DNA from 2 places in the Caulobacter sp. 05T431 genome. Region 1 is predicted to be linked to the other one. Evidence: predicted binding sites of a transcription regulator. Region 1 holds the regulator's gene; the other holds the start of a gene.

Region 1 (4,320 bases):
CGTGCGCCTGAAGAAGGCGCCCAGGGTCATGATCGCCCACAACCGCAGGGCCAGGCCCGACCAGATCAGGATCAAGGCCGTCAGCCGAGCCTCGGCCTTCCAGGTGACGAGCCGGGCGAAGTCGGCGGCCCTGGCGGCGTAGAACGCGGCCAGCAGCCCCACCGCGATGGCCGCCAACACGATCCGCAGGCTGCCCCGGTCGGCGCTCTCCCCGGTGACGCCTCGCCGGTCGCGCAGCCAGACCCAGATCTCGAACAGGGCGACGGTCGCATAGCTGAACCAATAGGCGCGCGGCCAGCCCGCGTTCAGCAGCCAGATCTGCGCCATGCATCGCCCCTTCCGATGTCGCCCAGGTCACTACAGTCAGGCCGGGCCCTCCGGTCAACCGCCGACGGATCGCCCGCGCCCGGTTCGTCCTATTCGGCCGCCATGGCCACGGGCGACGCCCGCGCGCCGCGCACCAGCCGGCCGGGCAAGGCGCCGGTCGGCTCGCCGTCGCGCCGGGTGACGACCCCGCCGACGATGGTGGCGACATAGCCGTGCGCCTTCTGGCTCAGCCGACGCCCCCCGGCCGGCAGGTCGTAGGCCACGGCGGGCGCCTCCAGCCTCAGCCCCTCGTAGTCGATGACGTTGAGATCGGCCCGATAGCCGGGCGCGATCACGCCCCGGTCCAGCAGGCCGACGGCGGCGGCGGTGTCGCGGGTCTGCATCGCCACCATGGCCCCCAGCGGGATGCGCGGCCCGCGCGTGCGCTCGCGCGTCCAGTGGACGAGGTTGCTGGTCGGGAAACTGCCGTCGCAGATCATGCCGACGTGGGCCCCGCCGTCCGACAGGCCCGGCACGGTGTCGCGATGCAGCAGCATGGCCAGGCTGGGGTCCAGCGACCCGTCGGCATAATTCAGGAACGGATGGTAGAGCATGCCGCGCCCGCCGTTGCGCAGCATGGCGTCCAGCGCCACGGCGGCCGGGTCGCGGCCCTCCTGCGCCGCGATCGCCGCCACCGTCTTGTCGGCGGTCGGCTCGTAGTCGGGGACCGCGTTCATGGGGAAGAGGTTGTCCCAGGCGCGCAGGGCGCTGCCGGCGAACGGCCCCTTGGCGTCGCCGTCGTGGGCGAAGAGCCGGACGCGGAAGTCCGGGTCCCGCAGGGCGGCGACCTTGTCGGCCAGGGGCGCCTTGGCGATCTCGGCGAAGACCGGGTTCTGGCTGAACGGGTTGAGGGTCAGCTCCAGGCCGAACAGCACKCCCACCGGCCGGCCGCAGACCTGGGCCTTCATCGGCAGGCCGGCGTCGACGGCCTCGGCCAGGCCCGCCAGCATCGCCTTCCAGCCCTCGGGCGACTTGGGGCTCTGCACCAGAGAGAACGACAGCGGCCGCCCGGACCGCTCGACGATCCGCCGCAGCATGGCCAGCTCGGCCGGGCCGTCGGGGAAGAAATCCGAGACCAGCTGCAGCACGCCCTTGCCGGCGGCGGCCAGGCCCAGGGCGATCCCGGTCAGTTCGTCCTCGCCCGCCGTCAGGGTCGGGGTCGGCTGGCCGTCGCTGGTGCGGTGGTTCAGCGTCCGCGAGGTGGAAAAGCCCAGGGCCCCGGCCTCGACCGCGCGCCGGGCGATGGCGGCCATGGCGGCGACGTCGGCGGGGGTCGCCGGCTCGCGGTCGGCCCCACGCTGGCCCATCACGAACACCCGCAGGGCCGCGTGCGGCAGCTGGGCGCCGATGTCGACGTCGAAGGCGCGGCCGGCCAGGAAGTCCAGATAGTCGGGAAAGCTCTCCCAGGCCCAGGGCAGGCCCTCGGTCAACACCGGGAACGGGATGTCCTCGACGCCCTCCATCAGACGGATCAGCCGGTCGCGGTCCTCGGGCCGGCACGGCGCGAAGCCCACGCCGCAATTGCCCATGACCACGGTGGTGACCCCGTGCCCGGCGCTGGGCGTCATCGAACTGTCCCAGGTCGCCTGGCCGTCATAGTGGGTATGGATGTCGACGAAGCCCGGGGTGACCAGGCGGCCCCGCGCGTCGATCTCCTCGCGGCCGGGCGCGAGGCCTGGCCCGATCGCGGCGATCAGGCCGTCCTTGACCGCCACATCAGCGACGAAGCCCGGGCCGCCGGTCCCGTCCAGCACCGTCCCGCCGTGGAGGACCAGGTCGTAGGCGTGCTCGGCGGCGTGCTCGGCCATGGGCCGCGTCCTCCCGTGACTTATCGTTGTTCAGGAGGCTCCGCCTCGCGCGGCCGGTCGTCAAGCCTGGGGCCCCTCGATTCGGCCGCCCCCGGGGGATCGCCGCCACGCCCCCCGGAGCGACGCCTGTATTTCCTAGGGATTTCGGCCGCCTTTCCGGCGAACACCGTTAACTTGACATCAACGAAGAACACCTAGAGAACATCTGCAGAGGTTTGCGGTTTGTTCCGCGACAACTGGCGAGGCCGGACATGCTCACGCGCAAGCAGCACGAGCTGCTGATGTTCATCCACGAACGGATCAAGGAGACCGGCGTCTCCCCCTCCTTCGACGAGATGAAGGAGGCGCTKGACCTGGCGTCTAAGTCCGGCATCCACCGCCTGATCACCGCCCTCGAGGAGCGCGGCTTCATCCGCCGCCTGGCCCACCGGGCCCGGGCGCTGGAAGTGGTCAAGCTGCCCCAGCAGGCTACGACGGCCTCGCCGCCCAAGGGGCGCGGGACCTTCAAGCCGCAGGTGGTCGAGGGCGGCGGGCAGACCCCGTCGATCCCGGCCCCGCCGATCGCCGCCGACAACACGCGCGAACTGCCGATCCTGGGCCGCATCGCCGCCGGCACCCCGATCGACGCCATCCAGCACGAACGCGAGCGCCTGCCGGTGCCCGAGACCATGCTGGGCGGCGGCGAGCACTACGTGCTGGAAGTCCAGGGCGACTCGATGATCGAGGCCGGCATCCTCGACGGCGACTATGTGATCATCAAGAAGGGCGACACGGCCAACAGCGGCGAGATCGTCGTGGCCCTGGTCGGCGAGGAAGCCACCCTCAAGCGCCTGCGCAAGAAGGGCGGCTCGATCGCCCTGGAAGCGGCCAACCCCAAGTACGAGACCCGCATCTTCGGCCCCGACCAGGTCGAGGTGCAGGGCAAGCTGGTGGGGCTGATCCGGCGGTATCACTAGCCGTCCCCGCCTCCGCTCATCCCGGCGAAACGAAGTTCGGCGCGAGCCAAAACCGGGACCCAGATCATAAGGCGTTGAGTCTGGCTGACCGGACTCAGCGCCTTTTCGTTTTGGGTTCCAATTTGCGGAAGCGTGGTGGACGGGCAACCATGCTCAAGCTACCCAAGAACGAAGTCACCCCGAGGGACACGCCTTGATCCTGCCTTTCATCCTGGCCCTGCAGACGGCCCCGGCCGTCGAGGCTCCGGCCCTCGCGGCTTCCACCCAAACCCCGCTCGGCGCGCAGGATGTGAAGATCAACACGGGCAAGTTCCAGGCTGATCAGTACTATCCCGACTACGCCCAGCGCATGGGCGTGTCCGATGTCGTGGAAGCGACCTGCACGATCGGCCGGAAAGGCGCGTTGGAAGACTGCTTCTTCGGTTCGCCGGGGATCAGCGGCTACGGCTTCGACCAGGCCGCGGCCAAGCTGCTGGCCGCCTCCAGGGTCGCCGCCAGGGTCAAGTCGAGCGAATCGATCGAGGGGCGCACGCTGCATCTGACGATCCGCTTCACGTCCCGCAGTTCCCACGATTTCAGGKTGCGTTTCGAGTAGCCCTCAGGTCGGCATTCCCGCCGGCCGGTTCTCGACATATTGCGGCACGTTCAGCGGCGGCAGCCAGGGCTCGCGGCGTTTGACCCAGACCTCGTACTGCGGCGTGAACTGGCCGATCTCGTCCAGTCCGCCCAGGTGGATTTCGATCTCGTCGTCGTCCTCGTCGGTGGCGGTCCAGAACAGGGGCGAGCCGCAGGTCGGGCAGCCGTGCAGCAGGCCGTGTTCGGCGCCGGCCCAGACCTGTGTCCGCCCCGCGATCCGCACCTTGTCGGCGCGGAAGGCCGCGAAGGCGTTGCAGGGCGCGCCGTGTCGCTTGCGGCAGGTCAGGCAGTGGCACAGCCCCACCCGCAGCGGTCCGCCGCTGGCCACATAGCGCACCGCCCCGCAGGCGCAGCCGCCGCTTCGTTCCATGGTCGCCTCCGTCGCTCGCCCCCAACGCTCAGAACGCCAACCGCCCCTTCAGTTCCCCGAACGGGACCATCACGTGCTCGCGATAGGCCGCCCGGGCCGTCAGCCGGTCGTACCAGCCCGCCAGGCGCGGAAGGTCCGGCCGGTCGATCTCCAGTTCGAACCAGCGGTAGAGATGGGTCCCGAT
Region 2 (4,320 bases), on a different contig from region 1:
TCTGGGCGTCGCCTGCGGCGTGGCCCGCGACGGCCACGAGGCCGTGGCGATGTGGGAGTCCGGCCCCTGGGACGCCATCCTGATGGACATCCACATGCCGGGCATGGACGGGCTGGAGGCCGGTCGGGTGATCCGCACCCGCGAGGCGGCCGAGGGCCGGACCCGCACCCCGATCCTGGCCGTCACCGCCAGCGTGCTGAGCCACGAGACCGAGCGCTACATGGCCGCCGGCATGGACGGCTTCGTGGCCAAGCCGATCGCGGCCCAGCGCCTGGTCGAGGCCCTGGACGTGGCCCTGAGCGGCCCGCCGAGGGGCGACGCGGTGGCGGCGCTGGGGTAGCGGCGTAAGTCGCCCCCTACTTCGACGTCGGGATCAGTGCGAGGATCTGCAGGAGAGCAGCGCCCTCCGATTTGGCGGGAATCGCGAGCCTAAGCTTGCCCTGCGCCTGGACCGCCATCGCCCGGATATCCCCGCCGGGCGTCGCGGGCCGCAGGACGCCACCGTCGTCGGTGAACAGGAAGACCTTGCCCGGCGGCATGTCCAGCGGCGGTCCGACCTTGAGCAAGGCCTCCATCGACGCCGCCGGGTCCTCCGAGGCGTCGATGTCGTACATGAAGACGCACATGTTCCCCGTCATCCCCGACGGGAGCTCAGCGACGCCCAGGATCAGCTTGGGTCGCTTTGCGTCGTTCGGCAGGAAGAAGGCCTGCATGCGCCCATAGTGATAACCCGCCTTCTCGACCTGATCGACCGGCAAGGGTTTGTAGCCGAGGGCCGAAGCGGCGGTGGCGATCGCCTCCGGGTTCGGCCCGTTGGCCACGCACAGGGTTCGGAAGGTCTCGATCGAGGTCTCGGCGCACGCCGCCGTCGGCCACGCCGCCCCGAGCCATCCCAAGGCCGCGAACGCCAACAGCTTCTTCACCAGGCCGATCCCCCATCCCAAGACTTGACCATACAACGCGACCGCGCGGCCGCCGCAAGTCCTTGCCGGGGAGGAGCGCGCCCTCGGCGTCGCCTAGAAGCTCAGCGCGCCCAGGTCGACGATGATCTTAAAGGCCCAGATCGTGCAGGCGATGCAGACGACCAGGGTGATGACGTCGTCGATCTCGGAACGCTGGCGCGCGACCTTGGCGGCCTTGCCGCCCTTGCCCTTGGCCGGAGCCTCGGGGGCCGCCTTCGCCTCGTCCTTCGCCGCCTTGGCCAAGCTCGTCGTCCTCGCGCCACGCGCCCGACGCGCGTCCGTCCAGCCATAGACACCAGGGGTGCTGAAGGTTGCGCTTCCAAAGGCGGTTTATTGTTCGTGAACGCTGTAACCTCTGTCCCGCCCGCCGCGAACTGATCCTCGATGACCACAGGGACGCGCGTCATGACACGAACCACGATGCGGAAGACGGCCTGGGCCAGCCTGGCGGCCGGGACCGTCCTGGCGGTCGCCGTCGGGGCCTGGTCGATGGCCGGGACCGGCGGCACGGCCCAGCGTCCGGTGGTGCTGGAGCTGTTCCAGAGCCAGGGCTGTTCGTCGTGCCCGCCGGCCAACGCCAACCTCAACGCCCTGGCCGACCGGCCCGACGTCCTAGCCCTCAGCTTCGGGGTCACCTACTGGGACCAGCTGGGCTGGAAGGACACCTTCGCCACGCCCGCCTTCACCGACCGCCGGAAGGCCTACGCCCGCGGCCTGGGCGCCCAGCTTGGCACGCCGCAGATGGTGGTCGAGGGCCGCGAGGACCTGATCGGCACGAACGCCCGCGACGTCGATCTGGCCCTGCGCCGCGCCCGGCCGACCATGGACGCCACGGTCGCCCTGTCGCGCGGCCGGGTCGAGATCGGCGCCGGCCAGGCCCCCAAGGCCGGCGCCGACGTCTGGCTGGTGCGCTACGATCCGCGCGTCCAGCAGGTGGCCATCCAGCGCGGCGAGAACAACGGCAAGACCCTGCCCCACCGCGACGTCGTCCGCGAACTGACCCGCCTGGGCGGCTGGAACGGCGCCCCGGTGGCGTTCGCGACCCTTCCGCCGGCCGATCCAGCCCTGCGCACGGCGGTGCTGGTCCAAGCCCGGAACGGCGGCCCGATCCTGGCGGCGGCGCGACTCTGACGCGCTCTTGGGCGGCTGCTGACACCTGATGTCAGCAGTCTGTCGCCACCTGCCGCCACAGCGACATTTGTTCGCACCTTGTTCTTGTGTTAATCGCCGGTCTGCGCCCTACATATAGCCGTCCCGCCGTGGCTCCTCCCACGGCCCTACGCGTTCCGGAAAACATGGCTGAACAACTGAACTTCATCCGCGTGCGCGGCGCGCGGGAGCACAATCTCAAGGACGTCAGCGTCGACATCCCGCGGGGCGAGCTCGTGGTGCTGACCGGCCTGTCGGGGTCGGGCAAGAGCTCCCTGGCGTTCGACACCATCTACGCCGAGGGCCAGCGCCGCTATGTGGAGAGCCTGTCGGCCTACGCCCGCCAGTTCCTGGAACTGATGAGCAAGCCGGACGTGGACCTGATCGAGGGCCTGTCCCCGGCCATCTCGATCGAGCAGAAGACCACCTCGCGCAACCCGCGCTCGACGGTGGGCACGGTCACCGAGATTCACGACTACATGCGCCTGCTGTGGGCGCGCGTGGGCGTTCCCTATTCGCCGGCCACCGGCCTGCCGATCGAGAGCCAGACCATCAGCCAGATGGTCGACAAGATCACCGCCCTGCCGGAAGGCACGCGCCTCTATCTGCTCGCTCCCGTCGTCCGCGACCGCAAGGGCGAGTACAAGAAGGAGATCGCCGAGTGGCAGAAGGCCGGCTTCCAGCGGCTGAAGATCGACGGCGAGTTCTATCCGATCGAGGACGCCCCGGCGCTCGACAAGAAGTTCAAGCACGACATCGACGTGGTCGTGGACCGCATCGTCACCAAGCCGGGCATGGAGCAGCGGCTGGCCGACTCCATGGAGCAGGCCCTGCGCCTGGCCGACGGCCTGGCCGTCGCCGAATGGGCCAATATCGAGGAAGGCGAGAAGGAGCCGCGCCGGTTGCTGTTCTCCGAACGCTTCGCCTGCCCGGTCAGCGGCTTCACGATCGCCGAGATCGAGCCGCGACTGTTCTCGTTCAACAACCCGGCGGGCGCCTGCCCGGCCTGTGACGGCCTGGGCGCCAAGCTGGCCTTCGACGCCGATCTGGTGATCCCCGACAAGGACCGCAGCCTGCAAAAGGGCGCGGTCGCGCCGTGGGCCAAGGGCCCCTCGCCGCTCTACACCCAGACCCTGCAGGCCCTGGCCCGCCACTACGGCTTCTCGATGGACGAGCCCTGGCACAAGCTGCCGGAAAGCGCCCGCCAGATCGTGCTGCAAGGCTCCAAGGGCGAGAAGATCAAGTTCGTCTACGACGACAACGCCCGCAAATACGAGGTGGCCAAGCCCTTCGAGGGCGTGCTGCCGAACCTGGAGCGCCGCTGGCGCGAGACCGACAGCTCTTGGGTCCGCGAGGAGCTGGGCCGCTATCAGTCGGACACCCCCTGCGAGGTCTGTCACGGCAAGCGCCTGAAGCCCGAAGCCCTGGCCGTGAAGATCCACGGCCTGGACATCGCCGCCGTCTCGAACCTGGCCATCCGCCCGGCCCGCGACTGGTTCACGGCGCTGGAAAGCCACCTGACCGACAAGCAGATGGAGATCGCCCGGCGGATCCTGAAGGAGATCAACGACCGCCTGCGGTTCCTGGTCGACGTGGGCCTGGACTATCTGAACCTGTCGCGCGGCTCGGGCACCCTGTCGGGCGGCGAGAGCCAGCGCATCCGCCTGGCCAGTCAGATCGGCAGCGGCTTGACCGGCGTGCTCTACGTGCTGGACGAACCGTCGATCGGCCTGCACCAGCGCGACAACACCCGCCTGCTCCAGTCGCTGCAGGGCCTGCGCGACCTCGGCAACTCCGTGCTCGTCGTCGAGCACGACGAGGAGGCCATCCTCACCGCCGACTATGTGATCGACATGGGCCCGGCGGCGGGCGTGCATGGCGGCGAGATCGTCGCCGAGGGCAAGCCGGCCGACATCATGGCCAACCCGAAGAGCATCACCGGTCAGTACCTGACCGGCGCGCGCGAGATCGAGGTGCCCGAACAGCGCCGCCCGATCAGCAAGAAGAAGATGCTCCGCGTCGTCGGCGCCAAGGGCAACAATCTGAAGGACGTGACGGGCGAGATTCCGGTCGGCACCTTCACCTGCATCACCGGCGTGTCGGGCGGCGGCAAGTCGACCTTCACGATCGAGACCCTGTACAAGGCCGCCGCGCGCCGCCTGAACAACGCCAGCGACGCCCCGGCCTCGCACGAGCGGATCGAGGGGCT

The links. The regulator LexA, encoded in region 1, represses DNA repair genes until DNA is damaged. The targets are predictions, from matches to a motif close to ATGTTCNCNANNTGTTCT.
Region 2: uvrA (excinuclease ABC subunit UvrA) is a predicted target of LexA. The motif match lies at 2,161-2,178, and genes of this name have one in related genera.

Annotation. Positions count from the first base shown of each region.
Region 1 covers NZ_JBFTKU010000033.1:8,252-12,571, reverse strand. The annotation lists gene AC1U89_RS23025 (methyltransferase family protein) at 1-327, opposite strand, end outside; gene AC1U89_RS23020 (N-acyl-D-amino-acid deacylase family protein) at 417-2,174, opposite strand; gene lexA (transcriptional repressor LexA) at 2,426-3,130, shown strand; gene AC1U89_RS23010 (energy transducer TonB) at 3,324-3,725, shown strand; gene AC1U89_RS23005 (GFA family protein) at 3,729-4,136, opposite strand; gene AC1U89_RS23000 (glutathione S-transferase family protein) at 4,165-4,320, opposite strand, start outside.
Region 2 covers NZ_JBFTKU010000022.1:32,623-36,942, reverse strand. The annotation lists gene AC1U89_RS19010 (ATP-binding protein) at 1-340, shown strand, start outside; gene AC1U89_RS19005 (hypothetical protein) at 357-923, opposite strand; gene AC1U89_RS19000 (hypothetical protein) at 1,017-1,205, opposite strand; gene AC1U89_RS18995 (DUF1223 domain-containing protein) at 1,368-2,093, shown strand; gene uvrA (excinuclease ABC subunit UvrA) at 2,258-4,320, shown strand, end outside.